DNA from 2 places in the Paenibacillus sp. BR1-192 genome. Region 2 is predicted to be linked to the other one. Evidence: a T-box and tRNA genes for the amino acid it is inferred to sense, from the RefSeq annotation. Region 2 holds a T-box; the other holds one or more tRNA genes.
What was found. A T-box is a leader RNA that pairs with one kind of tRNA and senses whether it is charged. The one in region 2 lies ahead of P0X86_RS08195 (valine--tRNA ligase), so its partner is inferred to be a tRNA-Val.
Positions count from the first base shown of each region.

Region 1: it encodes a tRNA-Val, which carries the amino acid that the T-box ahead of P0X86_RS08195 (valine--tRNA ligase) is inferred to sense. The anticodon was not compared.

Region 1 covers NZ_CP120718.1:2,392,913-2,409,269, reverse strand. Annotated here, with positions in the region: gene P0X86_RS10580 (glucose PTS transporter subunit IIA) at 1-1,245, opposite strand, end outside; gene P0X86_RS10575 (CoA-binding protein) at 1,435-1,857, opposite strand; gene aroA (3-phosphoshikimate 1-carboxyvinyltransferase) at 1,910-3,202, opposite strand; gene P0X86_RS10565 (rhodanese-like domain-containing protein) at 3,368-3,676, shown strand; gene P0X86_RS10560 (shikimate kinase) at 3,813-4,331, opposite strand; gene P0X86_RS10555 (hypothetical protein) at 4,522-4,914, shown strand; gene gndA (NADP-dependent phosphogluconate dehydrogenase) at 4,961-6,370, opposite strand; gene P0X86_RS10545 (hypothetical protein) at 6,563-7,159, opposite strand; gene P0X86_RS10540 (DUF1054 domain-containing protein) at 7,427-8,050, shown strand; gene P0X86_RS10535 (aminotransferase class I/II-fold pyridoxal phosphate-dependent enzyme) at 8,426-9,901, shown strand; gene P0X86_RS10530 (DUF1292 domain-containing protein) at 9,962-10,285, opposite strand; gene P0X86_RS10525 (copper amine oxidase) at 10,380-10,934, opposite strand; gene P0X86_RS10520 (MBL fold metallo-hydrolase) at 11,186-11,923, shown strand; gene P0X86_RS10515 (DUF3892 domain-containing protein) at 11,990-12,220, shown strand; gene P0X86_RS10510 (GNAT family N-acetyltransferase) at 12,317-12,760, opposite strand; gene P0X86_RS10505 (hypothetical protein) at 13,115-13,378, opposite strand; tRNA gene P0X86_RS10500 (tRNA-Val) at 13,514-13,586, shown strand; gene P0X86_RS10495 (hypothetical protein) at 13,751-14,005, opposite strand; gene P0X86_RS10490 (YhjD family protein) at 14,773-15,180, shown strand; gene P0X86_RS10485 (hypothetical protein) at 15,263-15,664, shown strand; gene P0X86_RS10480 (hypothetical protein) at 15,727-16,101, opposite strand; gene P0X86_RS10475 (Panacea domain-containing protein) at 16,131-16,357, opposite strand, start outside.
Region 2 covers NZ_CP120718.1:1,922,457-1,938,813, reverse strand. Annotated here, with positions in the region: gene minD (septum site-determining protein MinD) at 1-671, opposite strand, end outside; gene P0X86_RS08245 (septum site-determining protein MinC) at 675-1,337, opposite strand; gene mreD (rod shape-determining protein MreD) at 1,423-1,947, opposite strand; gene mreC (rod shape-determining protein MreC) at 1,949-2,824, opposite strand; gene P0X86_RS08230 (rod shape-determining protein) at 2,882-3,916, opposite strand; gene radC (RadC family protein) at 3,955-4,644, opposite strand; gene P0X86_RS08220 (Maf family protein) at 4,729-5,340, opposite strand; gene P0X86_RS08215 (DUF4321 domain-containing protein) at 5,366-5,608, opposite strand; gene P0X86_RS08210 (SPOR domain-containing protein) at 5,736-7,130, opposite strand; gene murC (UDP-N-acetylmuramate--L-alanine ligase) at 7,336-8,712, opposite strand; gene P0X86_RS08200 (bifunctional folylpolyglutamate synthase/dihydrofolate synthase) at 8,719-10,122, opposite strand; gene P0X86_RS08195 (valine--tRNA ligase) at 10,131-12,800, opposite strand; T-box leader at 12,912-13,210, opposite strand; gene P0X86_RS08190 (LysM peptidoglycan-binding domain-containing protein) at 13,460-14,815, opposite strand; gene P0X86_RS08185 (RluA family pseudouridine synthase) at 14,980-15,888, opposite strand; gene hemL (glutamate-1-semialdehyde 2,1-aminomutase) at 15,885-16,357, opposite strand, start outside.

The DNA.
Region 1 (16,357 bases), 470 kb from region 2:
GGTCAATCGCAGACGCGTCATGCAGGACTGCACCTGAACGATGTTGTCTTTGCCTCCAAGCGCCTCCAGAATGAGCGGCGCCTGATAGGGAATATCGCCTGCCCGGCCTTCCAGCGCCGAGCCCTCCTCGCGCCCCGGCGTGGGGATTTCGAAGGTGCGTATCGCCCAGCGGAACAGAAAATAGTAGACGATGCCGTACACGGCCCCGATCGGTATGATGATCCAGGCGTTCTGCGATAAATGGAAGTTGAGCACGTAATCGATGAATCCGGCCGAGTACGAAAAACCGTGATGGATGTCAAATGCATAGGTAAGGACCATCGCGAAACCGGCCATCAAGGCGTGGAGCACATACAGATATGGAGACGCAAATAAAAACGCGAACTCGATCTGCTCCGAAACCCCGGTCAAAAAACAGACAAGCGCGGACCGCATAAACGTCTTTTTCACTTTCGGCTTCAGATCTTCACGCGCTTCCTGGATAATGGCAAACGCGATCGCCGGCAGGGCAAACATCATGATCGGGAACAAACCGGCCATGAAGTCGCCGGCCGTGGGATCCCCCGCGAAGAACCGGGGCAGATCCCCCTGCACGACGGTACCATCCTCCGTCTCGTAGGAGCCCAACTGAAACCAATACACATTGTTTAACAAATGATGCAGACCGAAGGCCGTGAGTACGCGGTACAAAATTCCGTATAGAAACAAACCGAAAGCTCCCATATGTACGGTCAGATCATAAAAAGCATCTAACCCGCGCTGCACAAGGGGTGCTGTCCCCAGCATGATCCAAGCGAATATCGTTGAGAACAATCCCATGAACAGCAGTACAAATCTGGAGCCTCCAAAAAACTGTATGGCTTCGGGAAGCTTAATATGTTTGAACCGGTTATACACGTAACCGGACATTACCCCAAATATAATGCCGATCAAGGTCGAGGGCTGTACGCTCCCGTCTCCCAGACGGGATATGACCTGATCATAGATGAACATGCCGGCAAGGGCGGCGAGTCCGGCGGGACCTCCCTGATTCGAGAGTCCCCATGCGACGCCAATGGCAAATAAATACGGCATGTAATAAAACACCCCGTGCCCCGCTGCCTGAGCGATTTCGCCCAAGGTTCCGAAGCCCCACGCCGACCATGGCAAACTCCCCACGCTAAGCAGGAGAGCTGCCGCCGGAAGCGCCATTGTAGGGAGCATGACTGCTCTGCCCAGCTGTTGCAACGATCCCAACCAATTCAAGGCGAGCCCTCCTTTCTATCCTTGATGGTAAGCGCTGCGCCTGTTTTTGTCAAAAAGAATTAAGGGCAAATGCCCACAGCAAAAGCAAGCCCTGCAAACAGAACGGCGACAGAACCGGACCATGTCCAGTCTGCCACCGGCTGTTTTCTACGCAAGACTTGCCTATTCTTCCGAAATGCGCTTTGAAGTTTAACGGCCGCCCAATGCGATGGAATCCTCGACCTTGATGCAGCGGTCCATAATCGCGATCATGCCGCTGCTTTCGGCGATGGCCGCCGCCTCCTCACTGATGATTCCCTGCTGCAGCCAGAGCACCTTCGCACCGATCTCGGCGGCTTCCCGTGCTACATCGGCGCAGTATTCGCTGCGCCGGAACACATTGACGATATGGATCGGCTCGGGAATGTCCTTCAGGGAAGGATAACTTTTCTCGCCGAGGATTTCGGTTGCACCAGGGTTTACCGGGATGATCCGGTATCCGCGTTGCTGCATCGCGGCAGAAACCATATGGGATGTGCGGTCCGGCCGATCGGACAGGCCAACGACAGCGATATTGCCCGCATTTCGTAAAATATCCGCGATTTCTTCGCGCGTAGGATTTTCAAATGCCATGGTTCATGACCACCTTTCCGTTCCTTATCGATGAGAATCTTGTCCTATTCCTCTATTTTACCCATTCTACATCGGCGCCAAGCGCCTTCATGTGATCAAAATATTGCGGGTACGACTTGGCTACATGGTGGGCGTCCTTGATCCGGATCGGCTGTCCTGCGCGCAGCCCGACCACCGTGAGGGCCATGATCACCCGGTGATCGTAATGGGCATTGATCTCAACCCCGCCTTCGACGCCGTCCGGACGGCCATGAACGATAATCTCGGCCTGGCGCTCCTCCACGTTGGCTCCTGCTTTACGCAGTTCGGTCAAATAATCCGTAATCCGGTCGCATTCCTTGTAACGGAGATTCTCCACGTTGTAGAACCGGGAGGTTCCTTCGGCAAACACGGCTGCCGCCACCATCGCGAGCACCGCGTCCGTCGCCGCGTCTCCGTCGAATTGGAGCGCCTTCAGGGTGCGGTTGCCCTGCACATGGACATTTCCGTTCTCATGCGTGAGCGGAACCTCCATCATTCGAAGAACGTCGATAATGGCGCGCTCGCCCTGCTTGCTGTCCTCCGACAGATTGCGGATCGTTACATCGGACTGCGTAACCGCGGCAGCCGCCAGCACGGCAGCAGACCCCGGATAATCGCCTTGAACCGTATAGGTCTTGGCTTCGTAGGATTGCCCTCCGGGAACCCGGAAGAACGTATAGTCGTCCGCTGCGTGAATCGTAATGCCGGCCTGCTCCAGCACTTCCAGGGTCTGACCGATCACGACCTTGGATTTCAGATCTCCGGTAACGGTGATCTCGCTGTCTTCGGCAAGCAATGGAGTCAAGAACAACAGGGCGCTTAAATACTGCGAGCTTACTTCGCCTGAAACGGTGAGTTTGCCGCCCTTCGGTTGGCCGCCGCGAATGGTGATGGGCAGCCTGCCATCGTTATGCTCCACTTCCACGCCCAATTGGCCAAGGGTCTCAATGAGATCGTCATGAGGACGCTTGCCCAGTGATTCCGGGTACGCATTGACGAAGGTAACCTCTTTAGACAATGCCGTTACGCCCATCAAGAAGCGCAGGACGGCACCGGCGTTGCCAACGTTCAGCTCCTTCACATCCCGCGGCGATTTGCCAAAGCCCGTAATCACGGCTTTTTCCTCGTCCTCCTCGATCACGGCTCCGAGATCCCGGATACAGCGTCTCATCGCGTCGCTATCCTCGCTGTGGGCAGGATAATAAATCGTGCTCGTTCCTTCCGCTAGGGCAGCCACAAGCAGGTAACGGGTGGTATAGTTTTTGGAGGACAGCGCTCCGATCTCCCCTTTTAATATAGGCGTAGGCCTGACGATAACATCCATCGTATGTATCTCTCCCTTGTATATAGTGTTGCGATTACCAGCATTACAATCTCCCTAGGATAAATTGACAGGGAAAGAACCGCTTGGTTATCATAGTTCATGTGAACTGGAAAATCAGATCGTTTGCGATCTTACTCATTTATGCTAAGAAAAGAGGTCTATATGATGAAACCGATCCCTCAAATGGAAACTTCGGAGCTTAGAAGCCGGCTTCAAAACGGCGAACAGGTGTACATGATTGATGTCCGCGAGGATGAAGAGGTTGCCGCCGGGATGATCAGCGGTGCCAAGCATATCCCGATGGGCGAGATTCCGAACCGCCTGGACGAAATTCCGCGCGACCAAGAGGTTGTCTTTATCTGCCGGAGCGGCGGACGCAGTCAACACGTATGCGAATTTCTCAATCACCAGGGCTTGAACAACGTGATCAACATGAAGGGCGGCATGCTGCAGTGGCATGACGATGAAGTATAGGCAAGCCGTAAAGAAGGTGCGGGATGAACATGATCCCCGCCTTTTTTTGCTTGTGCTTGAATCCTGCTCGCAAGCTCCCTTGTTTAAACCCTCAGGTCTTATCCATCTCCATGCCAAGCCGGGTCCGCTTATCATCTTAGCCGCGGTAATGCGTTAAAATGTCAGCCGCCACTTCATCCGCGGATCGGCCAACCGTATCCACCATCACGTCCGCAAACCGGTATTTGTCCTTTCGCTCATCGAGGATGCGCCGAACCCTCTCTTCCACATCGCCCGCAAGCAGCGGCCGGTTGGCATCGCCCCGTACGCGTTCCACGATGCTGGCGGCATCCGCTGTGAGGGCAACGACCCAGCCCCCGCGTTTCATTACGTCGCAATTGTCGGAACGAAGGACGGCTCCGCCGCCGGATGCCAGGACGATTCCATCCCGGAGCAAAACGCTGCGCAATGCAGCGGATTCAGCCTCGCGGAAATACGGCTCTCCCTCCGTTTCAAACATCTCGGAAATCGTTCTGCCTTCCATTCTCTCAATTTCCGCATCCAGATCTATCAAGTTGTAGCCGAGCGAGTCTGCCACGAGGCGCCCCACGGTTGACTTGCCCGTACCCATCATCCCGATCAGAATGATGTTTCTACCCAGCTTATCCAATTTCACACCCCATTCGCTGCTTCACTGTAAAGGTTGTTCATATCATACCACAGCCCCAAATCTTTCGACAATGGACCCGACTCTCTAAATTGTAATCCAATTGCCTCAAGCCAAGCCCCTATTTATGGAGTCTATCTTGTTCCCAAGCATCATACACTGTTACAAGAATGCAAGATTAGAAGAAAGGAATGAACCCATGGTGCCATTTCATCCAACCGGACTCTCTTCCTCGGCCAAGCGGATCCGCCGGATGCTCGATCCATCCTACCCGCTGTGCCGCGAGGACGTGATGTGGGTGCTTCATTTTGTCCAAAAAAAAGTGGCTCTGAAGGATCCTGCGCTGCAAGATCTTTCAAAGCCACGGTTGCTGCAAAATTTCAACAGTTATTGCGAAGCCGCGCTGCTCTTGCTCGGAAGCGGAAACCACTTTCACACAAAGAACGGCGACATCCGCACCTGTCTCTTAGAAGCCATGCACGGGCTTCCCGAGCTGGCGGAGGCTATCTCCCCTACTAAAGCCCGCACGTTTGAATCGATGCCCTCGATCCCTGAGGACGATATCCATACTGCTGCAAGAGAGCAGAATTAGTCCATCCGGGAAGAGTCGAATTCACGCTGCCGATAAAAGAGCAGGATTACTCCATCCAGTTGTAGTGGAAGGTTCCTTCTTTGTCAACGCGTTTAAAGGTGTGCGCTCCGAAGTAGTCGCGCTGAGCCTGCAGCAGGTTCGCTGGCAGGTTCGCCGTACGGTAGCTGTCGTAGTATGCAAGCGCGCTGGAGAATCCAGGCACCGGAATGCCCAAGGAAACCGCGGAAGCTACAACTTTACGCCATGCATCTTGATAGGATTCGATTATATCGGTAAAGAACGGATCCAGCAGCAGGTTCTTAAGCTCCGGATTGTTCTCATACGCATCGGTGATGTTCTGCAGGAAGCGGGAACGGATAATGCAGCCGCCGCGCCAGATTTTAGCGAGATTGCCGTATTGCAGGTTCCAGCCGTATTCATCGGACGCTACGCGAAGCTGTGCGAAGCCTTGAGCGTAGGATACGATCTTGCTCGCAAACAGCGCTTTGCGCACATTTTCGATGAACTCGGCTTTGTCGCCGTCAAATGCAGGCGTTTTTGGACCATTCAGGATTTTGCTTGCCGCAACGCGCTCTTCTTTCATCGCGGAGAGGAAACGGGAGAATACGGATTCGGTGATCATGGAAAGCGGCACGCCCAGATCCAGGGAGCTTTGGCTTGTCCATTTGCCCGTTCCTTTTTGACCCGCCGTATCCAGGATGACGTCAACCATCGGCTTGCCGGTTTCTTCGTCGTATTTGGAGAAAATGTCAGCCGTGATCTCGATCAGGTAGCTGTCGAGTTCGCCTTGGTTCCACTCCGTGAAGATTCCGTGAAGATCCTTCGCATCGAGGCCGAGTACGTCTTTCAGCAATTGATACGCTTCGCAAATGAGCTGCATATCGCCATATTCGATACCGTTGTGAACCATTTTTACATAATGGCCGGCACCGTCCGGTCCGATATATGTACAGCAAGGCTCTTCGTTAACCTTCGCGGAAATGGCTGTCAGAATAGGCTCAACCAGCTTATAGGCACTTTCCTGTCCGCCTGGCATGATCGATGGGCCTTTCAATGCGCCTTCTTCGCCGCCGGAAACACCTGCACCGATAAAGTTAAAGCCTTTTTCAGCCAACTCTTTGCTGCGGCGCTGCGTATCAGGGAAATAAGCGTTACCGCCGTCGATGATGATATCGCCTTGGTCCAAATGAGGAATCAGCTGTTCAATCGTAGCGTCCGTAGCTTGTCCTGCCTGTACCATGATCAGGATTTTGCGAGGAGTTTCAAGGGAATCCACGAATTCTTCGATCGAGAACGTTCCCTTCACTTGCTTGCCTTCGGTTTCCTTCAGCATATCTTCCGTTTTTTGCGGAGAGCGGTTATATACGGAAACGGTGAAGCCTTTGCTTTCGATGTTCAGGGCCAGGTTTTTTCCCATTACAGCAAGGCCAATCACACCGATTTGTTGTTTTGACATCTGGTTCTCCATCCTTTGCTCCAATATATTTTTAAACAACCCATCCCTACGAGATGATTTGCAATAATCTTATATTAACGTTTTTCATTTGACAAGTGAACCCCTGTCACAAAATGAGAACACGCGCGAAAACACCCCTTCGGTTTCGGAGTGTTGTTCGTGCTTTACTCTTGCATCGTTCGATGAAGTGAATTACCACTCCAGCCTCATCAGCTCTAAGGAAAGCTCGCGGAGTCTTTGCTTGCAGGCCGCGATTTTGTCCTGATTCCCCTCTTGAAGGGCGGCATGGAGCTTCTCAAGCTCATCATCGGTTTCCAGCCTGGACAGAAGGAGCCGCTGTTCCCCCTCATCCGATTCGAACAACCGCACCATTTCCTGCTCCGTCATCGGCGTCCCCTTCTGAAACAGCACACGCTGCCGGTAACCGGATATTTCCACCAGCCTTATAACCTCGCCAAACAGAATATTCTCGATCAATATCTGCCGGTCCTTGAAACGTTTGACGACAGCGTGGCCACGGGTATTCTCGATCAATTTCTCCATCCATTCCGCAAGCTTGGGATCGCGGATCATATAATCGCCTACCAGCTTAAAACCGCTTCCTGTCCGTTGAAACCGCAGCTTTACCAGCTTGCGTCCGGTTCGGATCGAAATGACAAACTGCGTTTCATTCTCGCTCCAGTAAAGCGAATATCCTTCCTGGATCAATTCCTTGATTAGGTCCTGGATATGCCGGCGATCAAACCGGAGCTCCAGGTTGCAATACTCCACTTCCTCGCTCTTATTCACGGCACTCCCTCCTCCGGTTTACTACCGATCTGAAAAACGACGGTGAAGATTTCCCCCATGGCTGCTTTTGATGTTGTCTTATCTATATCTTATACTCCATCTTATGTAACGGTAACTTGGTTTATTGACTATTTTTAACCCGCATGAAAATACGGTGAAACTTTCCTGGGCCATGCCTGACGTCCACTCGGCTTATGGTATAATGGGTTATCCAAAAGCGGAGTTTAGTAAGTGTTCATCATAAACAACAGGGAGGCCATCACATTCATGACGGTTACCGGATTTAAAGATCAGGATTTCGACGTATTCTCCGTTCCAGGGCTCGAAGCCCGTATGGAGGTTCTCATTGAACGGGTAAGACCCAAGCTTGAGACGCTGGGGGCCGAGCTTGCCCCCTATGTGTCCGCGCTGGCCGGGGAAGAGATGTTTGTGCATGTGGCCAAGCATGCAAGACGAACCGTTAATCCCCCGATTGACACCTGGGTCGCATGGGCGGCCAGCAAACGGGGCTACAAAGCGCTGCCTCATTTTGAGGTGGGCATGTTCGGAACCCATCTGTTTGTTATCTTCGCGATTATTTACGAAAGCCCCAACAAAACCGTGTTTGCCGGCAACCTGGAAGCCAAGCTCAAGAAAACAGCGAAGGCGCTGCCTAAACATTTCTATTGGTCCATGGATCATATGAATCCGGCAGGCACCCCTCACCAGGATATGAGCGAGGAGGATTTCGTTCGCCTCATTGAGAAGCTGAAACAGGTGAAAAAAGCCGAGGTCATGTGCGGACTGCGCATTCCGCGCGAGGAAGCCGTCAAGCTTGAAGGGGACGAGCTGGTGCAAAAAGTGCAGGAGACGTTTGAGACGCTGCTGCCGCTTTATAAAATGGCGTTTTAAACTGGCGTGAGATATTTACGAAAATGGGCTGCGGATGCAGCTCTTTTTTTTAGATTATAGAATTTATAAATTTTCAGCGAAGCTGAACAATTCTATAATCGCAAGAAAAACTTTCTTTAACCAGCGGTCTGTCTTCTGAGAAAGTACGTCGATTGACGTTTATCTTATGGATGATATTTTAATGAAGGAACGATGAAGAACGCATCCCTCCCCCTTAATATGTCCAAAGTATGAAGCGCTGCCGGTCCGTGCAAAAAAAGCCGGTCATTCTTCTTGCATTCCCCCCTATTTTGCTATACTCAATTTTGTTTATATAAAAACAGAAATCGACAAATCATAAGAAAATAAACATAAGGAAAGGTTGTGACAACGTCCATGGACCACAGTCGTACACCGCTCTTCACCGCGCTTAAAGAACACGCGGCCAAAAACCCCGTGCAATTTCACATTCCGGGACATAAGAAGGGCCTCGGCACCGATGCCGAATTCAGGGAATTTATAGGGGATAACGCCTTTTCTATAGATTTGATCAATATTGCGCCGCTGGATGATTTGCATCAGCCTACAGGCGTCATTGAAGAAGCCCAGAAGCTGGCCGCCGACGCATTCGGTGCCGACCACACTTACTTCAGTGTCCAAGGGACAAGCGGAGCGATCATGACCATGATCATGTCGGTATGCTCCCCCGGCGATAAAATCATCGTACCGCGCAACGTTCATAAATCCGTGCTTTCCGCCATCATCTTTACCGGTGCCAAGCCTGTGTTCGTATCGCCTGCCCAGGATTCCAATGTGGGGATCGATCACGGGATCACGATCAGCTCCGTACGGAAAGCGCTAAAGCGTCACCCTGACGTCAAAGCCGTACTGGTCATCAATCCGACGTACTTCGGGGTGAGCGCTAACCTGAAGGAAATCGTCGATTTGGCCCACAGTTACAATGTTCCCGTGCTTGTGGACGAAGCGCACGGGGTTCTGATCCATTTTCATGAAGAACTTCCGATGTCGGCAATGGAAGCCGGTGCCGATATGGCTGCGACCAGCGTTCATAAACTCGGCGGATCGATGACCCAAAGCTCCGTGCTGAACGTGAACACCAAGAACGGATACATCAATCCTTACCGCGTGCAGACCATCATCAGTATGCTGACCACAACGTCGACCTCCTACATCCTGCTGGCATCGCTGGATACTTCTCGCCGGAGCCTGGCGCTGCATGGACGGGAAATGGCTGCAAGGACGATTGAATTGGCGCAATATGCACGAAACGAAGTCAACAAAATCGAAGGCCTGTACTGCTTCGGGAAGGAAATACTGGGCGGAGAAGCAACATACTCCTATGATCCGACCAAGTTGACCGTTCATGTACGCCATCTTGGCATTACGGGATATGAAACCGAGAACTGGCTGCGGGACCACTACAATATTGAAGTGGAGCTCAGCGATATGTACAACATTTTGTGCCTCATTACACCGGGGGACAACCGGGAGACGATCGATATTCTGCTGACGGCGCTCCGAGAGCTTTCGGACCAGTACATGCACGTGAACGAAATTAATGAGCTGGTCGTGAAAACGCCGGAAATTCCGCAGCTGTCGCTCATTCCCCGCGATGCGTTTTATGGGGATACGGAGGTCGTGCCGTTCAAGGAATCGGCCGGACGCATTATTGCCGAATTCATCTATGTCTACCCGCCGGGAATTCCGATTTTGCTTCCGGGCGAAGTGATTTCCCAGGAAAACATCGATTACATTACCGATCATGTCGAGGTCGGCCTGCCTGTCAAAGGTCCTGAGGACCGCAGCATTCAGAACGTGAAAGTCATCGTGGAAACGGATCCTATATTCTAAGGCAGCAAATACAAAAAACCCGGTGCGAGTGGTTCGCATCGGGTTTTTCGTTAGGGAGTGTTACTCCTGGTTTGCAGCAGCGACCAGTTCGTTGTAAACCGCCTCTACTTCATTCCATTCGTCTTCGTCCTCAATATTGTAAAGAACCATTTCCTCGTTCTCTTCTTCCATACGTAGAATGACGCCGTCCGCTTCCGGATTCTCGCGTTCAAGCAAAAGCGCGTAAAGCTTCTCGCCGACATCAAATGTCTCCACGAGAACCATCTCTACTTCTTTTCCTTCTTCATCCGTCAATGTCAGCACAAACTCTTCATGCTCGTGGTCGTGGTCATGATCGTGACCGCAGCCGCAAGCATCTCCGTGTTCATGTTTGTGTTCGCTCATTGAAAAAACCTCACTTCGGTTAAATTATCATACTTTCGTATCGTATCACGGATAGCTTCTTCAGGTCAATTTTTGCCAAGCGGCGATGGACCCATCAATTTAGGGCGGTAATCACTTTCTCCGCAACTTTCACAAACCCGTCATCCGATTTGACTTTTACATAAAAGCCTACCGAGTATTTTCCGGCCGTTTTGAAATCGTATGTGAAATCATAGGTTCGGAACCAGAAGTTATCCTTGCGGTCCTTCACTTCCTGGGACTGGATGTCCTTGATATTGCCCGAAGGATCCTCAATCGCTACTTTCACGGCATGAATATTGTTGTTTAAGCTGTCTACCTGGCTAAATACATTGAATTTCAGCTTGCCTTTGTTTACGTTGCCGAATACAGTATCTCCTTTAAAGAGAAAAATATGCACATTCGGCTTGACGACCTGGACTTGTCCATTCGCCGAATTCCAGTCCACAGCCCCGTCAAATTCTCGGACCGGCACATAGGTTTTGCCATCAATCAAATATCCGCCATCCTTCAATTCGCGCCCGTTCAGCCAAACCCGAACACGCTCATTGACGGAATCCGCAAACAAAAGGGTGCTGCCACCCATTAAAGAGAGCACTAGCATACATGCCATCACTTTTTTCCACTTCATTTCATACGTTCCCTCCATTGGCTCTTCTTGTTGTTATATGTGTATACTACATGTCAAAAAACAAGTTGCGGACAATTTTGCACTTTGTGGTAAAATTTTTTTCTCGTGGTTCAAGGCTTGATCTTATCACGATTTTTGCAGCATTACGGCTCCGTTTCGAGCATATACTCCGTGTAAACACATTAGAAATTCGTTAAAATACACATAAGCATACTTGGACTATACATCATTTCATCAGGAGGTTTCATCCATTGACACTGACATTGCAAATGCTTGGCACCGGCAGTGCGTTTGCCAAGAACTACTATAACAATAACGCACTGATACATGACGGAAATTTCACGCTGCTCATCGACTGCGGAATCACCGCACCTTTGGCGCTGCATCAGATGAACAAGACGTTTAACGATGTGGACGCCGTGCTCATCACGCATATTCATGCCGACCATGTTGGCGGTTTGGAGGAGCTTGCGTTTATTATGAAGATGAAATACAATCGCAAACTCCCGCTCTATATTGCTGAAGCGCTGGTGGAACCGATATGGGAACATACACTCAAGGGCGGCTTATACCAGCAGGGACATATCTCTTCCCTACAGGATGTATTTGACGTGCATCCTTTGAAACCGGGCTTGAAGGCCGCTATTTCATCCGGAATCTCGGTGGAGCTGATTCATACGCAGCATATTCCGGGCAAAGACAGCTATTCGCTTTATTTGAACGATCGGATTTTTTACAGCGCGGACATGGTATTCGACCCCATCCTGCTGAAGCAATTGGTAAATGAACGGGATTGCGAAGTGATTCTGCATGAATGCCAGCTGCAGGGCCCGGGCGAGGTGCACACGACACTCGATGAACTGCTCAGCCTGCCTCAAGAAATTCAGGAGCGCACCTATCTGATGCATTACAGCGATGAGGTCGAAGCTTTCATCGGCAAGACCGGAAACATGGAATTCGTGGAGCAGCAGCGGGTATACGAATTGTAGTTCAATATGCGTCAATGCATAGTTTGCGAGGGTTCCCGGGAATGATAAGGCCGGGAGGCGATTCATATGGATCAACAACAAGAAGTAGTAGGCGTACGTAAAAATGGTGATGGCGACATCATCGAACTAAAGCTGGATAACGGCAGCGTCGTGGACTACAAAACGGCCCAACAGATGGCCAAGAATAAGGAAATCAAGAACCTGAACGTATTCCGTGGACGTGATGGAGACGAACATCTTCGTTCCAATGCGGATGGCGATCCAAGCAACAACCTGGACAATTTGCCGACGTTCTAATTCATGCGCAAAAGACCTCGAGGCGATGCTCGAGGTCTTTTCTTTTTTTGGGAACGATGCGGAATGACCGGCATCTTATTTGGTTTGGTTAGAGGCCTACAATTCCTTTTTCATGCGAACATGGGGAATGCCTGCATCATCAAACGGCTCGTCCGAAATCGTCTCATACCCGAGCTTGCGGTAAAAAGCCTCTGCCTGCACCTGTGCATCGAGCACGGAATATTGCAGCTTTAGTTCGCGAGCCTGCGCTTCCAGCGCCATCATCAGCACACGGCCAATCCCTTTGGAACGGAACGGCTTCCGCACCGCGATCCGCTGCATTTTGGCGGAATCCTTATTGTAATAGGTAATACGCCCGGTTGCGGCGTACTGCCCCTCCGACTTGATCAAGACATGGTGTGCATCCGATTCCAGGCGGTCGTAATCATCGATCTCCAAATCGATCGGCACCTTCTGTTCTAGGACAAACACATCCTTTCGGATATCCAGCGCCTGCTGCAACTGCTCTTCCGTTGATACATTGATGATTTCTGCTGCCATTTCAACACCTCTTTATGTAGAATCATTTCCTCGTGATATCGCAGGTCGAGATATTATACAAAATATTCGTTTTCCTGTATAGTAGTAGAAGCTAAGGTCTTCACGAAAGGAGCATTGCCTTTATGAGCATGGGAGCCACGATATTTTGGGCTGTGGTCATTGCTGCCCTGATCATCTATCCCACCTTCTGGACGATCAAAAAAGGTTATTCCCGCAAATGGGATGAGGAATAGCATCGGCCGTCTTACAACAAGCCGCCAGCCTGCCAGCCGGCGGTTTGTTCTGCTCACGGTTCGATCAGAGATCATCATGATGGTTGGCCCGCGTTAAGCATAATGTCGTTCCTGGAGCTCTTTATGGATGGAGATCCCTTAACGTGTCCGCCGCATCCATCGGGGATACCGGCTCCAGCGCCCCGCTTCCCTGCTTGGAATATACGTCCTGATCAACAGAGCGCCCGTACACATCCAGCATCACGGGCGCTGCAGGGGCATGCAGCGGCTCCAATTGCACCGATGTTCTTTCCGGGACACTGCAGCCGCCGCCCGCAATAGATACCGCCAATAACGAGAACACCAGTCCTGCTCGCTTGATACGATGGGATTTCCCACCTGTCATGCCATTCACGCTCCTTCATTGGCAAAATCACGCTGTATTTAGTCTGAACCGGAACGTGGTATTTTATAACGAGAAAACCATTGACAGCCGCCTTGTCTGCTGGTAATATATGAATTACCTTTTTAAATATTTCATGATCTGTTAGCTCAGCTGGGAGAGCACTATCTTGACAGGGTAGGGGTCAGTGGTTCGAGCCCACTACAGATCATAACCGAAAACCCTTGATGCCATTGGCGTCAGGGGTTTTCTCTTTTGTCTACACAAGGAGTTTTTTAAGTAATTGGGGTCCCATTGGGGTCCAGTCGATTTAATTAATTCCATTTGTCTTCTCACAAAAAAACAGCCCAGATATTAATTACTGGGCTGTTTTTCTTACTTTATGCGTTTGCCGATTTGGATCCCAACCTGAATAGCTGCCGGAAAAATGTAGTTAACGTCTCTACGGGTTTTTATAATGAATAAGTTTTCTATACTATTAGCCACCTCTGATAATTCAGGCTTCTTCTCTTTAATTTCCTCTAAATGTTCAACTAATTCTCGATATAAATCATCCGTATGACTCTCACACGATTCCACTGCTTCATTTAATTTTCTCTCTTCAGCAATTGACAGCCATTCCTCCAACATTGATTGACAACCCCCTCAACTGTATATCTAGTTTGCACCTGTGTTTCGCCGTGTTATAATTTACCTTTGAATCACCGTCCCTGGGAAAGGAGTAAGTATGTAGGTTGAAAAACATCTCCCGCGGGAGGTGCTTGCTCGGCAATTTGATACATGATCGAGGCTGGACTCATGAGCACTATGCTAATATATCTGGCCGATCTTCTCGTATGATTTCCTATTTTTGCGCAAATGAAAGAACAATGCTGCCAGAAGATATATATGTAGCTATGTTAATTTTCAATTGCGAAATTACGGATATATACGAATTTGTCGAGCAAGAAGCGGAATGATTTTCCGCCCCTCCCCGGATGCTTCCGAACAAATTGTTCGGAACTTAGGTAAATTGTACCTCTATTTCCTCTATTACTCAATTGGTAAAATATTACTGTTGAACCTCTCTTAACTCGTTTTTTCTATGACAATCCACCCTGCATCTCTTAAAGCCAAATTGCTTTTCTCCGCATAATATTTTCTTTCCCCAGCATCCGTTATCAAATGGACATAACAAGGAGACTTCATTTTAGTCTCGTGTCTGGAAATTATCTTCTTAACTTCAATAGTATTCGCAACTACTTCGAATATGAATGAGTAAGTTTCCATCGTGTTCCACCTCTGCAGTAGTATTGGAATTATATTACTACGAACATAAGTTCTTATCAAGGCTTGTATTCACAACTGCGCACGAGTATTATAGAACATATGTTCCTTTTAATTAGGGGTGACTACGCATGAGCTACTTGGAAGCTATTTCAGATGACGACCGTCTTTATGTAAAGCGATACATACTATTACCCTTGATCATTGCAGCATTTGAGCGAGACTGCCGATATATTGAACAGAACCTCAAGTCACCTGAACCGTATGTCGATACGATCAAGCTTGCAATTAATAATGCCCAAGCTGAATTCCGGGATATTAAGAAATACTTCTGGTTGAAGGGGCTCAAAGTATATGAGCAGCACAACACTAAATACGGGATATTGGCTAAGTTTAAATGTCGTGGATATCAATCGGAGATGGAACTGCTCTGGGAGTTCATAGCAGCCGAGGCGACAATCTATATGCGTAAGTATCTTGGATTAGATATAAGCAGTTATGAGAAGGAATTAGGAGATGGAATCACAATGGGATATTAAATTTACGGAGTGATCAACAGGATACTCCGATCCTTTGTAGAAGAAGTATGGAAATCCAGCTTTTTTTGAGGGGGCTACTTATTTGAATTTCATTAAACACCAGTTAACAGTTGAGGATATCAAAACACTCACGGAAAAGGAATTAGAGAATTTCCATGAATCCATACTATGGGGAGATCCGGAACCAGGAGAAAGCTTTTACGACTTTTCGACTGATGAAGTCCATACAATTACTGAGGTCAGATCAGAGGGCAATAGCTTTTTCCTTGTGTACGAGGGCGGAAAAACAGATGATTGGGATACATGCTTCCCATTGCTTGATGTAGGGCAGCTACTGGACCTTCTTTCATTCGAAACGAACATTGAGGTTCGCAGTTGGGGAAGCGGATGGCTCGTTGTATATGAAGATCAGTTTTTCAAAGTTGGGCGCAACGAACTGATTGATGTCTTATTTAAAGCCCTAAAAATGAAAATTTCCAAATAAAAAGAACCCCACTGGCTTATGCCTCGTGGGGTTCTGCTTTGATACGATTTACCGATTTATGATTATCTAAGATAGCCGGAAACCTTTGGGTAAATTTCTCTAAAATACTCATCGGGGACCCTTGATTGATACTCCACAAATTTTTTGATCATTTCATAAAACTGACGAGGTGGCAAACAACCTGTTTCCCGCTGAAATCCGTGTGGTACTTTATAGATGAATTTCAGATTAATTAGGGATGGTTTCTTTAACCCTTCCCTTGTAGGACTTGCCATATAATATTCATCCTCTTTCGAAGGATAAATTTCAATTTGGCTTGAGGTTGTCAAGAAGTAAGCATGATCATCATCGAACCCCAAATCGAATGTCGTGACAGTTGGGTGGCCGAATTTCCTTGTATCATAGCCCCCGTCTTTAAATACAATGCCTTTTCTCATGAATATTGATCCACAGCAATAATTCATAATTAATATACCACCAATTCTCCCTCTTCATCCTTATAGACATGAAATGTCCCGCCTGACTCTTCAAGAGCGAACTCCCAAAGTTCCCCCATGTCTTTATCGGTAAGGTTTGTTTCTTTAATGTTGTATATAAATCTATTTCCATTAATTCGCTCTACTACATGCGCATCGAAGTCAAAATCTCTATGCGCCTCAAAAACTTCCTTTAAGGGCTTGTAGTACCTAGCTA
Region 2 (16,357 bases):
GAATCCGGGTTCATCACCGTAGGCTCCCCGATGTTGGCCGCTTTAATGACCATTTCATCATCAGGCACGATACCGATCAGATCGATATTCAGCACCTGCAGCACATCTTCGATTTCGAGCATGTCCCCGGATTTCACCATATTCGGGCGAATCCGGTTCACCACGAGCTTCGGAGACTCGACATGCGAGCTCTCCAGCAGGCCGATAATCCGATCCGCGTCCCTTACGGCCGCATTCTCGGGCGTCGTGACGACAATCGCTTTGTCCGCGCCGGCGATGGCATTCTTGAATCCCTGCTCGATTCCGGCCGGACAATCGATAATGACGTATTCGAATTCCTTTTTCAATTCAAGTACGATATCTTTGACCTGCTCCGGAGAAACGGCATTCTTGTCCTTGGTCTGGGCTGCAGGAAGCATATACAGCTCATCGAAGCGCTTGTCCTTGATCAGCGCCTGGTTAAGTCGGCATCGCCCTTCCGCAACGTCGCACAAATCGTATATAATCCGGTTTTCCAGGCCCATCACGACATCCAAATTGCGAAGACCGATGTCCGTATCAACCAGACACACTTTTTTTCCGAGCAGTGCCAAAGCTGTGCCGATGTTCGCCGATGTCGTCGTTTTACCGACTCCGCCTTTACCTGAAGTTACGACGATTGCCTCTCCCATGTTCTACACCCCTTTAAACACATTAAAATCCCGACCCAAACGTGAGATGTTGCTGATCTTGTCGATCTCCATGCTTCCGTCCTTCAAATACGCAAACTCCATGACCGTTTCCCGCGTTTCCCATTCATCCGGCGGTCTGCTGATCATCTGGGAGATACGAAGCTGGGTAGGGGCAAAATACGAAGCCGCTATAATCGCTTCCTCGTTGCCCTCTACACCGGCGTGCGCGGTTCCGCGCAGAGCGCCCAATATGTAAATGTCGCCGGTGCACGTAATCGTCCCGCCTGGATTCACATCGCCGAGGAACAAGAGATCGCCGTCATGATGCAGCACCTGTCCGGAACGCACCATCCCCGTCTTAAGCGCAAGCTTTTCCTCCGGAACGAGCTCGGACGCAAGCGGCGGCGATTCCACATTGCGTATCAGCAAGTTGCCCTTTTGCTTCAATATGTCAAGAATCGTCTGCTTCTCTTCTTCGGAAATTTGCCGGGAACCCAGCTTCACATCCACATGAATGATGGGTCCGGTCAGAATATTCTGATGACTATGCTCCAGCTTATAGCGGAGCTCGCCAAGCAATTCCTCCAGCTCGCATTGATCGTCAAGCAGGAATACCAGGCCATCTTTGATGCCCTTAATCGTCACATGATTGGATTTTACAGCCATAAGCCTGTCCCTCCCATCCCTATACATTTCGCGCTCAAACCTACAAGTTCCTGCTAGTCTAGTAAAATGTCATATTGGAGAGGGTTCAGGTTGCCTTCCTTCTCTGATTCTTCGTTACCAGCTCAATCTGCTTGCGTAAGGGGACGTAAATTGCCAGAGCAAAGGCAAAATGAACAAGGAGATTGGGAAGCATATGATGAAGCAGTGACCAATTATAAGAAGTCGGGTTGAGTCGAAATACCTTATATATGCCAAAAAGCGTACTGTCAAACAACAAGCTTCCCAGAATGACAATGGTCATCATCATGGGCAGCGGCGCCCGCGGGGACTTGAAGACAAGCCCCACCAGATATGCGGATACGCCCATAGCAAACGAATAAGTGCCAATCATCTCGCCGTAATACACGATATCGTGAAGCATGCCGAATAGGAGTCCGAGCACGAGCCCCGTGTGGCGATGGTAATAAATCGATACAAAAAACAAACAAACCAACACGAAATTAGGATAAATCTGAAGCTGCAGCGAGCTTGGCGTTAACCAGAAAACCACCGTGCCCTGCAGAATAAACAGCACGAACAGCAGCAGGACCAGAATCTGTTTACGTGCCATACTATTCCGGCTCCTCAGGCGTAAAGACGATGATCAGATACTTCCAATCATCAAACTTGGCCGCCGGTTCGATCGTAGCCGTTCTGCTTTGACCGTATTGGCTGGTCTGAACGCTGAGGACCTTACCGATGATCATACCTTGAGGAATAACGCCTCCGGCACCGGATGAAATGATTTTATCGCCTTTCTTGATTGGATCATCTTCCGAAATCCGCGTCATGAGCAGCGTGTTGGTCTTCTCATCATAGCTCTCTACCACGCCGAATGTCTTATCCTCTTTGCCGATGGCCGTGACCGAAATCGGCTGCGGATTCGGATCCTGGGCGTCCATCGTGGTCAGCAGTTTCACGGTGGAGGTGAAATTGCTCACGCTGCTGATGATGCCTACCATGCCGTCGACAGTCGTGACCGACATATTAGGACGAACCCCATCGCGCTCGCCCAGATCGACGACCAGTGTCCGGTTATTGGGGTCCGAATTAACACTTAGGACCTGGGCAGTACGGTATTCATATTTATAACGATTCTTCTGGTTTTCTGTAAAACCTTGTAAATCTTGAAGTTTTTCATAATTTGCTTTCATCGTGTTGTAATTTGCGCTCTCTCGAGAATATTGTGCCACGGCTCTCCGCAGCTCCTCATTCTCTTCATAGATCGCCTTCATATTCCGTACATCTTCAAAGAAACCCGCTATATAAGCAGCGGGCTTATAAAACACACTTTGCACAAAACCGACCGTATCTTTGACGAATTTTTCAGGCCAAGATAAAGAAGCTCTCGGGCCGAGCGTAAACCCCATAATAGCGATAAACGCTACCAGCCCGATGAGCATAATGAACAAACGCTTATTGCCTAGCAGCTTAAACAGTTGCAACACCCTCTAACTTACTGTTTTCTCTCCCAACATTAGGGGTTTACACTTTTATTTTGGTTTCTACCGTTTGGAACGGACGGCAGAGCTGCTCCGGGATTTAAACAAGTGAATGTTCTCGAGCGCTTTACCTGTGCCAATGGCCACGCAATCCAGCGGATTCTCCGCAACGATGACCGGCATGCCGGTCTCTTCGGCAAGCAGCTTGTCCAGGTTGCGAAGCAATGCGCCGCCTCCCGTAAGCACGATGCCCCGGTCCATAATATCCGCAGCAAGCTCCGGAGGACATTTTTCAAGGGTAACCTTAACGGCTTCAACGATGGCATTAATGGTGTCTGCCAACGCTTCGCTGATCTCATCCGATGTAATCGTGATCGTCTTCGGCAGACCCGTCACCAAGTCGCGGCCGCGAATTTCCATCGTTTCCACGGTCTCCAGCGGCATCGCGGAGCCTACTTCCATCTTGAGCAGCTCGGAAGTGCGTTCACCGATCATCAAGTTGTATTGGCGTTTGATATAAGAAATAATGGACTCGTCCATTTCATCGCCCGCAACGCGCACGGAGCGGCTGGTTACAATCCCGCCAAGGGAAATGACCGCAACCTCGGTCGTGCCTCCGCCGATATCTACGACCATGCTGCCCGTAGGCTCCCACACGGGCAAGTCTGCACCGATTGCCGCTGCAAAAGGCTCCTCGATCGTGTAGGCTTCGCGTGCACCCGCTTGCTTGGTCGCATCTTCAACCGCACGCTGCTCGACCGCCGTAATGCCGGAAGGTACGCATACCATCACGTTCGGATGGCGCGGGAAGATGGAACGCTGCTTCTGCGCTTGACGAATAAAGTATTTAATCATCGTAGCCGTTGTATCAAAATCGGCAATGACGCCGTCTTTCATCGGACGAATGGCACGAATGTTGCCTGGCGTCCGTCCAATCATTTTCTTAGCCGATTCCCCGACGGCTTCAATGCTCTTTGTATCTGTACGCAGAGCAACCACGGAAGGCTCTCTTACGACAATTCCTTTTCCACGGACATAAACCAGCGTATTTGCCGTCCCCAAATCGATTCCCAAATCTTTCGTAAAACCACCTAACATGATGTATCTCCCTTTCTTCGTCAATCTGAACTATTATATTACATCAAGCCCCGTTCCTTCAAACTTACAAACGATCCGTCCCCGATGATCAGATGATCCAGCACGTCGATCCCGACAATCTGTCCTGCCTCCACTAAGCGTGCAGTCAGCGAAATGTCCTCCGGGCTGGGCGTCGGATCTCCGCTCGGATGGTTATGCGCGCACACCAGGGATGCACTGCTGCATTTGATGGCCGCTCTGAACACCTCGCGGGGATGAACGATGGAGGCGTTAAGGCTCCCCATCGATAGCGTTTCCTGGGCAATGACATGATTTTTCGTATTTAAAAATACACAGACAAAATGCTCTTTCTGTAAATACCGCATCTGTTCACTGAGCAGTTCTGCCGCGTCATGCGGACTGCGGATAATAACCGGCTCTACATGTCTCGATGCGGCCAAGCGCCGTCCAAGCTCGATGCCAGCCTTCAGCTGAACAGCCTTGGCGGTTCCAATTCCTTTGATTTGCGTAATTTCCTCGATGCTAAGATCAACGAGCTGCCGGATGCCGCCTGCTTCCCCCAGCAGCCGCTGGGCTATATGTACGGCAGATTCCTGGCGGGTACCGGTCCGAAGCAGTATCGCCAGCAATTCTGCATGGCTTAAAGCGCTCGCCCCATATTGCATCATGCGCTCTCTTGGTCGTTCATCATGGGGGATGTCGCGCAGCAATAGCGTTGGCGACTCCATATATTCCCCTCTTTTCTAAGATTTAAATCAGCAGGTCACCGAAGCTTCCATGATTCCGTTGGCTTCGGATGCCGTGTTCTATATCTATGAATCGGTGAGTACATCCATCCCCATTTCAGACAGCATGTCCGAGAGCAGAGAAAGCGGCAGGCCGACAACGTTAAAGTAGTCGCCTTCGATTCCTTCCACGATGGTTGCACCCAGGCCTTGAATCGCATACGAGCCTGCTTTGTCGGCAGGTTCCCCGCTCTTTACGTAAGCCGCGATCGCATCATCACTTAACGATTTCATCTTTACGGTCGTCACGCGGTGAGATACCTTGGCCCGACCGGAACGCCGGTCGATGCAAGCCACTCCCGTGTAAACGAAGTGTGCCCGTCCTTGAAGCATGGACAACATCCTTGCAGCATCAGTTTGATCCTCCGGCTTCCCGAGGACATGGTCATCTACGACCACAATCGTGTCGCTTCCCACAATGATACCATCTCCGGGATCATCCGTCAGCTTTCGGAGAACCGCTTCCGCTTTGCGCAGCGCCAGTGACTCCACAATTCGCTCTGGCGACCACCCTTGCGGTGTGTCCTCGTCAGCTTCACTTGGCATAATCTCGAATGGGATACGAAGGGAGGCAATCAATTCCTGACGCCGAGGAGAGGTGGAAGCCAATATAATGCGGCGGTTTCTCTTCTCATTCAAGGGGGATAATCTCCTTTGTCATGTCTTAGAGCCTGCGGTATAACCAGACGGCAGCAATAATGCCGAGCAGACTGAGCAGGCAAAAGTTAAGTTCAAGGTTAATGTCATAACGAATAATGTCAAAATCAGCTGAAGGCGACCACTTGATCGGTGTAGTAGACGTCAGAAACGACAGAGCCTTGACCGGTTGAAGCGCCTTGGCAAGCCATGTTCCCGTCAGCCACCCCAGCAGCAAAAACAAGATGAGCATTCCTTTATTTTTCTTCATGCATCCTCTTCCCTCGCCATTTTTTGACACCCTAATTATTATACGGTGAATCGATAAGCAATACAAACAGAAATCCGGCATGGGGAACTATTTCCAGTTCCAAGCCGGATTTGACGTAAATTTGAATTTATAGGCCATCCAGGAGTTTCTTTTGGCCCATGACATAGTTCATCATGCCTGTTTGAATCTCCCACAAATGCCCCTTGGATTGATTTTTGTTGTATTCGGAGAGCGCCGTGATCGAACTGTTCATCGACTGCTCCATGGCCGGCAGCGCGGCCCCGGTCTCCGGACCCAAGCCTGCGGCCAGCTGCTTGACCGATTGGATCCATTGCTGATGCAGATTCGTGATGGTATTCATATGCTCCGACGTCGCTGCGCCGGGCTCCTGCATGCCCAGCAAGGATGCCGATAGTTGGCTAAGCTCCGATACCAGCTCCCCGCTTATCGTAAAATAGTCCGTCAGCGTCTGCTCCTCGCCAGCGAATGCCGCTGACTCTATGCCCGGCAGCGCGATCTCTCTAACGTATAATTCAACCCCTTCGGCCTTAAGCTGATTGCTGAGCAGCTTCGCTTGCTCGCGGTCGGGCGAGATGCCCGCATACACGCGGTTCTCCTCGTCCAGATCGCCGCCGGCGGCAATACCGGATTGCTGCAGTTCCCCGATCGCCTGCGCTGCCCGCTCGGGCGTGCTGAACACGCCGTATTGAAGCAGATAAAAGTTTTGCTCCGGTATATGAACAGCCGATTCGGTCATATCAGGCGTCGGTGATGCCCCCGCTCCCCCGGATGGATCGGTCGGCGCTAAGTTCCCTGGATCACTGCTCTCGAGCTGCCCCGTTGCCGGGTTCTCGCCGGCGTCGCCGCCGTTAAACATGGACAGCACCATGTACCCGAACAGTAGGCCCGTGATGACGGCGGCGGTCACGGACACCGCCATCTTCCAGAAGGAGGTGGGTTTGCGTGAGCGATAATAACCGTAATCGCCGGCAGATGTCTCATATAGATCCGACTCGGGCCCGAGATTCCAATGGGGGTCGTTCGCTTCGGGGGTCATTCTCCCGGAAAATGCATCATCATGGAGGTCGTAGAGCTCCTCGTGCACGTGATGGTATGTATCCGATTCTACAGGGGCATCAGGGGCATCGTCGTACGGCCAGCCGTTATCATGGTCCAGGCGCCGTCTTTCCTCAGCCAGCCGTCCCCTGGACCGATGATTGCGCGATGGTCTCCAGTCACGATTGTCCACGTCCCGGGTATCCCGCTCCTCCCGGAGCGGCGGAACGACGCGCAGATGATCCTGCTGAACGCTCCTCTGAGGTTCGTACGAAGTGTCCGTATCGGTAAACCGATTTGCTGTCGCTGTGTCATATTCGTCGAAGACGGAATGGCGGTCGTAGACCCGGGGGTTTTGGCCCGCCGGAACGTTTTGGTTCGCGTCGTGTTCCTCTCGCGCATGGTCTTTGTTCCTGCCCTTCGGCGGATCGTGATCGAAACGTATCGTCATCCGTGCTTTATTCATATCCATACACCTCACTTGTCCTTCTACACCTAGCTATATGATCAAGCTTGGCAACTTATGAGTATGCGAAAAACAAAAGGGCTGACCAAGAAATGATCTTGATCAGCCCTTCGTATCGTTATCGATGCTGGCTTTGTCCCCTCATAAGAGGCAAAGCCAATGCAGTCCCCTGCTGCAGCGAAGCAGCAAAGGAAGCAGGCAACCTTTATTTCTTGCCCTTAATGAACTCCGCTAAAGCCGCGCCGACCTTCCAGATGTCGCCCGCTCCCATCGTGAGAACCAGGTCGCCTTCTTTTACGCGACCTTTGAGATCGTTCAGGACATCTTCCTTCGTAGGCAAATAGCGGGCACCGGCATTGCTGTTCTGAACGATCAGCTCCACCAGCTTACCCGAGCTGATGCCCTCGATCTGCTTCTCGCCGGCAGGAGAGTAAATATCGGTGATGATCACCTCATCCGCTTCTCCGAACGCGCGGCTAAACGCATCCAGCAGGAAGAAGGTTCTCGAATACCGCTGCGGCTGGAATACGGCAATGATCCGTTTGCCCGTAGCTTTAGCGGCACTGATCGTCGCCTCGATCTCGGTCGGATGATGCGCATAGTCGTCAATCACCAGAATGCCTTCAGCTTCGCCAAGCACCTGGAAGCGGCGCTTAGCCCCGTTGAATTTGACGATGGCCTCTACAATCGCCTCGAACGAGATGCCGCTCTTCAAGCAGCATATCACCGTGGCCATGGCGTTGTAGACATTATGTTTGCCCGGTACGGACAGCTCGACGGTGCCAAGCTCCATGCCGTTATGAAGCATCGTGAAGCTGACGTGACGGTCGCCCAGCACCAGATTGGTTGCCGTATACTCCGCATCCGCATGAATGCCGTATGTGGTCACGTTGCATTTCAGGTCAGGCAAAATCGCCTGAATGTTGTTATCGTCGGCGCAAACCACGGCTGTACCGTCAGCCTTGATCTGGCTGAGGAATTGCACGTAGGCGGCCTTGAGACGATTGAAATCCCCTTCGTAATTCTCCAGGTGATCGGCTTCGATATTCAGAACGACGCCGAGCCATGGATGGTATTGCAGGAATGAACCGTCGCTCTCGTCGGCTTCGGCTACCACATGCTCGCCTTCGCCCGCTTTGGCATTCGTGCCCACGTTCATAATTTCCCCGCCGATGATAAATGTCGGATCGACTCCGCATTCTTCCATCACGAGCGCAATCATGGATGAAGTGGTTGTCTTGCCATGCGCTCCCGCTACGGCCACGCCTTTGCGTTCGTTCAAAAGACGCGCCAGCATCTGCGCACGGTGAAGGACAGGAATGTTCAGCTTCTCTGCCTCGACCCGCTCCACGTTGTCTTTGGACAATGCCGTGGAGTACACCACAAGGTCCGCGCCTTGGACTTGCTCGGCGGTATGTCCAATGTATATTTTGGCGCCCTTGGCCGCCAGCTTTTCTGTCAATTCTTGCGATGCCACGTCAGAACCCGTGACTTTATAACCCATCTCCAGCATTACTCGCGCTATGGCGCTCATCCCGTAGCCGCCAATTCCTATAAAATGAACATGTTCTGATGTATTCAACAGATATCACCAACCTTTTTCAGAATCGGAAAGGCCCAGGAGGTTGGAACGCACGTCGGCAATCAGGTACAACGTGCCCGACACCACCCCAAGATCCTCCGCTTCCGTCCGTGACTTCAACTCTTCAAGTGCGTTTTTCCAATTTGGTTCTATGATGATTTGCAGTGTATGTTTGGCGTATTTCTCCCTTACCTGCTCTACGATGTCACCAAGCGCCTTGGCGTCCAGTTTCTTCCGGAAATCCGGTTCAGTCAGGATAAGCGTATCCACTATTGGCAGTATATGCTGCAAATACGATTCATGATGCTTATTTGCCAGCATTCCCATCATTAAGTTCAGTTTCCGATACTTATAGATCTGCGGCAAGCTTTTGGCCAAGGATTCAGCCCCTTCGGGGTTGTGCGCGCCATCGAGAACAATCCGCGGGGAGGACTGCACTTGCTCCAGTCTTCCCGCCCAGAACGTATCCTTAAACCCGGCACGCAATTCTTCTTCATCCACGATAAAGGCCATGTACTGGCGAAGCACCTCCAGCGTCATCATGGCAACCGCGGCATTGGCGCATTGATGCTCGCCCTGCATCGAAATATCCAAATCCATATCCCGGAACGGTCCCATAAAACGGAAAGTCTGGCTTTCTTCGTTCCCGCGCAGCCGTTCATAAGAGAATTGCTCGTCTACGAGGTACAGACTTGTACGGTTTTTGGCGGCCGTTTCTTTCAGAATTTCGACAGCCTCAGGCTGAGTGACCGTGCTCACCACGGGCACTCCGGGCTTGATGATGCCGGCCTTCTCCATGGCGATCTCCTGAATGGTATCTCCCAGAACGTCGGTATGGTCCATGCCGATGTTCGTGATCACCGAAATGATGGGATGAACGATATTGGTCACGTCAAGACGACCGCCAAGTCCGGTCTCCCATACCACCACGTCCGGATAAGACACCTCGCCGTAATACAGGATCGCAAGAGCCGTGGACACCTCAAACATCGTGGGCGATCCAAGCCCGGAGCCCGCAATTTCGGCAACAAGCGGCTCTAAGCGATTCGCGAGTTCCAGCAGCGTCTCTTCCGGTATGTCTTCGCCGTTATACTGAAACCGATTGGTAAACTTCGTAATATAGGGGGACGTATAGGTGCCTACCGTGAATCCCCCTTGAAGCAGAACCTTTGTTAAAAAAGCGCATGTGGAGCCTTTTCCGTTCGTTCCGGCCACGTGGATAAATTTTAATCGACGCTCCGGATGGCCGAGCAGCTCCATCAATCGCTGAATTCTATCCATGCCAGGGCGGATCCCAAACGGAATCAGCCCATTGATCCAAGCTACCGCTTCCTCATAGGTATGGAACGGAGCTGCCGCTGCAGCTGCCGATTGATCAACCATCGTTCTCACCTTCTGGTCCAGATTCATCTTGCCCATTAGCCTCTCAATTCTTCGATGCGCGCAATCACTTTGCTTCGTTTGTCCGAGTAATCCGCGAGTTTCGCCCGTTCTTCCTCAATCACCTTCTCGGGTGCTTTCGATACGAAACCAGGATTGTTCAGCTTCTTCTCCACACGCTCGACTTCGCTGTTCAAGTGCTGAATTTCCTTCTCCAGACGCGTGATCTCCTGAGCGATATCGATCAGTCCGGCAAGCGGCAGATACATCTCAACACCTGTCACCACGGCGGTCATCGCTTTATCCGGCGCCTCAAGCGCAAGGGAGGACTCATATTCCGACGTGTTGCAGAAGCGGCGAATATAATCGGAATTGCGATCGATAATGCCGGCAATTTGCCCGCTTACCGGTTTCAATTGCAGTTCTACTTTTTTGCTCATCGGCACGTTCACTTCCGCCCTGATGTTACGTACGGCACGGATCACATCCATCAGCAGGTTCATTTCGGTAACGGCTTCCGTATTCTCAAACGCCTCATCATAGGTCGGCCAAGAAGCCAGCATAACGGTCTCGCCTTCATGCGGCAAATGCTGCCAGATCTCTTCGGAGATGAACGGCATGAACGGGTGAATCAAGCGCATCGTGCGGTCCAGCACATAGGCAAGCACCGACTGCGTCTTTTTCTTGGCTGCTTGATCCTCGCCATATAGGGACAGCTTGGCAAATTCGATATACCAGTCACACAGATCATCCCAGATGAAATTGTAGAGCAGTCGACCGGTTTCGCCAAATTCGTAGGCATCAATTAGACGCGTAATGTCGCGGGAAGTTTCGTTCAAACGGTGCAAAATCCACCGGTCCGCTGTTCCCAGCTCTCCGGAAATGTCGATATCCGCCGCCGTGAAGCCCTCCAGGTTCATGAGCGCAAACCGCGACGCATTCCAGATTTTGTTAGCGAAGTTACGCGCTTGCTCCACGCGTTCCCAGCGGAATCGAAGATCCTGACCCGGCGTGCTGCCGGTCGATATCATATAACGCATAGCGTCTGCGCCATACTGTTCAATAACCTCGAGCGGGTCAATGCCGTTGCCCAGCGACTTGGACATCTTGCGGCCTTCGCTATCCCGAACCAGGCCATGGATCAGCGTGTCCTTAAACGGCATTTGCCCTGTAAATTCAAGTCCTTGGAAAATCATCCGCGACACCCAGAACGGGATGATGTCGTAACCCGTTACGAGAACGCTGGTCGGATAATAACGTTTGAAATCCTCGCTGTCCTGGTCCGGCCAGCCCATGGTCGAGAACGGCCAGAGCGCGGAGCTGAACCAGGTATCCAGCACATCCTCGTCCTGTCTCAGATCATCCTTGCCCAGCTTCGCGCGGGCTTCCTCTTCATTCATGGCAACAACCACTTCGCCCGTGGATTCGGAATACCACGCCGGGATCCGGTGACCCCACCACAATTGACGGGAAATGCACCAATCGCGTACATTCTCCATCCAGTGCAGATAGGTTCGCTCGAACCGGTCAGGCACGAAGTTCACGCCCTTGCCGGATTTTTGCGCATCCACGGCTGCTTCCGCAAGCGGCTGCATCTTAACGAACCACTGCGTCGACAGGTAAGGCTCGACCACCGCACCGGATCTTTCGCTATGGCCAACCTGATGGACATGGTCTTCGATGCGAAGCAATACGCCCGATTCCTTCATGTCGCTGACGATCTGCTTGCGGCATTCTGCACGGTCAAGGCCCTGGTATTTGCCGGCAAACTCATTCATCGTTCCGGATTCATCCATTACGGTAATTTGCGGCAGGTCATGTCTCAGCCCCATCTCGAAGTCGTTCGGATCATGCGCCGGCGTAATTTTAACCGCACCGCTGCCGAAGTCCTTCTCCACGTACTCATCCGCAATAACCGGAATCTCGCGGCCCACGATAGGCAGCACCAATGTCTTGCCGATCATGTCTTTATAGCGCTCGTCTTCCGGATGAACGGCGACCGCCGTATCGCCGAGCATGGTCTCCGGACGGGTGGTTGCCACGGTAATGGAGCCGCTGCCGTCCTTCAGCGGATATTGCAGGTGATACAAATGGCCGTTGACCTCTTTGTACTCCACTTCAATATCGGACAAAGCCGTGCGGGCAGCCGGGTCCCAGTTGATGATGCGTTTGCCGCGGTAGATGAGCCCTTTATCGTAAAGCTTGACGAATACTTCCCGTACGGCTTCGGACAATCCCTCGTCGAGCGTGAAACGTTCTCTGGAGTAATCGAGGGACAGGCCGATCTTGGACCATTGATCACGGATGGTGTTTGCGTACAGGTCCTTCCATTCCCACACCTTCTCCAGGAATTTCTCGCGTCCCAGATCGTAACGGGTAACGCCTTCTTCGCGAAGCTTCTGCTCTACCTTGGTTTGCGTGGCGATGCCAGCATGGTCGGAACCGGGGAGCCACAGCGCATCGTAGCCCTGCATCCGCTTCACGCGAATCAGGATGTCCTGCAGGGTAAAGTCAAGCGCATGGCCGATATGGAGCATGCCCGTAACGTTAGGAGGAGGAATAACAATCGTGTAAGGCTCCGCGTCCGGTCGCTTGCCGGCTTCAAAAAAGCCGCCTTCCTTCCAGTACGGATACCATTTTTGTTCGGCTGCCTTCGGATCATACGTCGTCGGCATTTCTAACTGGGATTGGTTTTGTTTTTGATCCATATTTTCGTACCTCCGATACTGTTAATCAGTTTTGCCAACCCGAAACGTTTTAGCCTCCGGGCGTGTTCGTGGATATCATAGTTGGCGTGAAACAAAAAAAGCCCTTCGTCCTCAAAGGACGAAAGACTGTTCTCTCGCGGTACCACCTTTGTTTCGTGCTTACATGGTCCATCCACCGTTGTCCTCCCACGAAGAACATGAAAGGCTTTCGGTCAAGCACGACACTTTACGCAGATAACGGCTGCGGCCGGCGAACTCTAACCAGGGTAGCAATCGATCCTACTCTATCTCAAGTCCGCAACTCCGGGGCGACTTCGGCAAGCTGGTTCCTGCGGAATCTCACAGCGCTTGGTAGCAATTCCGCTCTCTGAAGGCCATACCTTCCTACTCTTCCCGTTCAACGTTGTTCTAGCTTTTGGAATACCTGTACATATACTATTCAAATATAACGTGGTTGTTCCATATAGTCAATATTTCGAGTGTTTCCGAACGATTTAGACATCATACCTGCCGATTCAAATAAATCCTTGTTCGCTGCAACATACTATCCAAGCTCGCTCTGCTTCCTCTCCTCCAAACCGGTTCCCCGCAGCACAAAAAAGCAGGCCAAGGCTGCCTGCCTCGGCCTGCTTCATTCTAGCCCCATGACGACTTCCCGATTACTGGGGAATATACAATACCTGGCCTTCTTCCACATTCTGCTCGGACATGCGGTTATACAACAACAGCTCTCGCGGCGTCAGCTGATAGCGCTCGGCAATGACGTCGAGAGTCTCCTCACGCTGAACAATGCACATCCGAACCTTGCGGAACGGCGTTTCCTCGCGGCGGTTGCCCAAGAACAGACTCTTCCATTCCACGTCCTCGGCCGAAACGGAATCCACGGATTCTTCAATGGCCTCTTCCTCGTCTCGAGCAGCTTGATCCTGGTCCTGAACCGTTCTGCTCGATTGAAGCAATGAGGAGAAGCCTACGCCCGAAGCGGTGTTGGCGGTGCTGTTCTTCGCGTTGAAGGCAACCTTTAGCTCCGGTTTGGACGGAGCCTCTTCGGCTTGAACGGAAACCTCCTCCTCTATCTCCTCCAAGGGCTCGGCTTCCTCGGCAAAAACAGGCTGGGCTTCCTCCGTTTCCGGGGAATCCAATACCGGCAGGGCTTGAGCCTCTTCGCCTTTGCGCTCCGTAACGCCCGGGAAATCGGCTGCGGGTTCTTCCTGCTGCGGCTCCGGCTGGGCCGCAGCCCGTTCGAACTGCCATACATTCGGAGTCGACGGCTCAGCTGACTGAGATTCCGTCTCATTATGTAAGGCGTTTTCGACCGTATCCTGGGCTTCAGGCGTACTGGAGATGCTTACCGTTCGGTCCGAGTCCTGCGTATCCTGAATTTGGTTCTCGTATTCCGCCCAAGATGCCAGATACTGCTGCGTGCGCGCATCCGCCTCGAACTCTTGGACTCTGGGCTGAGCCTCGCTGAAATAAGAAGGTGAAGGCGTATTCGCGTCAGCGTTGGCTCCGACGCCTTGATACGGCTCATACGGATTGGCTGCGAACTGCTGCTGCTGCTCTCCACCTGCATACATATCATTCGCTTCAGGAGCATGTACCACTGTGAATTCCTCATTGGTCCATACTTGGTCACGAGCTCCCGGAGCCGCCGCCTGGATTCCTTTGAGCGATAAAACCCCCGTTATGTTCAAGCTGCGCTTGGATAACAGATCCACGTCAAAATTCTCGATCTCGACCGCGATGTCATCCAATGACGATACCCGGTTCAGCGGGACCGTGATCTCGACCGGAATCCAATGTTCGAGCGGCTCCGTCTCTCCTGCTTCGGTATCCCCTTTATACAGGCCTGCTAGAAGCAGATGGCCCCGAAGCGTGGCCTGGTCCTGCTGGCTGATCACCTGAATGTGCGGGATCAACTCCGCCTCTTCCAATTCTTCGATTCCCGGCAAATCTTCCGTCAAATTAATACGCTCGTAAATATCGAACCGCAATCCGTAGGACTGGTCAAACACGGGAATGTCCTCCTTTTTGGCATATACTATCCGTGATCTGTCATCACGGCATGAGCCTAAGTTTTGCCACTCAATTTATCTATATGCCGAAAACAGGAGAGCATGACTTTTTTGCGAATTGCGCATGGAAAGTTACCAGGCGTTCAGGGCCGCTGCAGCATCCCCTATCGGTTCGCTCCCTCTATGATTCGTTCTCGTAACTCCATCATATCCTGAGGCCACGGTGCCGGCACGTCAATGCTCTCGCCCGTAAATGGATGATGGAACAACAGGCGTTCGCCATGCAGCGCTTGGCGCGCAAACGTCCCGGGTCCCCCGTACAAAACATCCCCCAGAAGCGGATGTCCCATATGGCTTAGATGGACCCGGATCTGATGCGTACGGCCGGTTTCAAGGCGAATGTGCAGCAGACTGGCTTTCGGATACGCTTCGGCTGAGAGAATATGCGTGATCGCGGCCTGCCCCGTTAATGAAACCCTCCGGCGGCTTGCGTGATAGCGGTCCTTGCCGATCGGCAGATCGATTCGCTTCAGCTCCTGCGATACCCTCCCTTGAACGATAGCCGCATACATTCGAACGATCTTCTTCTCGCGCATGGCCTCGTCAAGCTTCAGCTGCGCATATTCGTTCTTGGCATACAGCACGGGCCCCGTCGTATCTTTATCCAGCCGATGGATGTGACGGACTGCCGCGTGAATCCCCTCTGCTTCGTAATAGGCGGCCACGACATGATTCAGCGTTGTCTCCCGGCTTTCGTTGTCGGGATGGACCGCCAAACCGGCCGGTTTGTTCACGACCAGGCAGAAATCGTCCTCGTACAACACCTGAAGCTCCTGCCACCTCGGTTCGATGCCGTATTCCCGATAAGGAAAAAGGACCAGCCGAAGCCGGTCCCCTCTCCATTGTATCCCCTGCTCATGATGAAGCTTGCGATACAGCTTCTCGGGCATACCGACCGTTTCCAGAAGCCACTTGGCGGCGGCCTCGTCCCGATCCGGCTGGCCCAACAGCACTTTGCCGGGCGTCATCTCGAGCCATTCGCCGCGTTTACTCCAGCTGCCCCCGTAGCTCATAGGCTTTTGAAGGCGTTGTAATTGGCTTCGATGGTAGCATCGATATCTTCCACCGTATGGGCCGCCGAGATGAACATACCCTCGAATTGGGAAGGAGGCACGCTGACTCCCTCTTGCACCATCGCCGCAAAATAGCGGCGGAAACGGTCCAGGTCACTCGTCTTGGCCGTATCGAAATTCACGACCGGCGAATTCGTGAAGAATGGGCATACCATGGAGCCGATCCGGTTGATCGTAAGCGGGATGCCGAATTCCTTGGCGTTGCGCTCGAATCCTGCCTGAAGGCGGGCCCCCCGTTCCTCCAGCTGCTCATAAACGGCAGGCGTCAACAGCTTCAGGGTGGTGTATCCGGCTGCCATGGCCAGCGGATTTCCGCTTAACGTTCCCGCCTGGTAGATCGGTCCTGCCGGAGCGATCTGATCCATCAGCTCACGCTTGCCTCCATATGCGCCGACCGGCAATCCGCCGC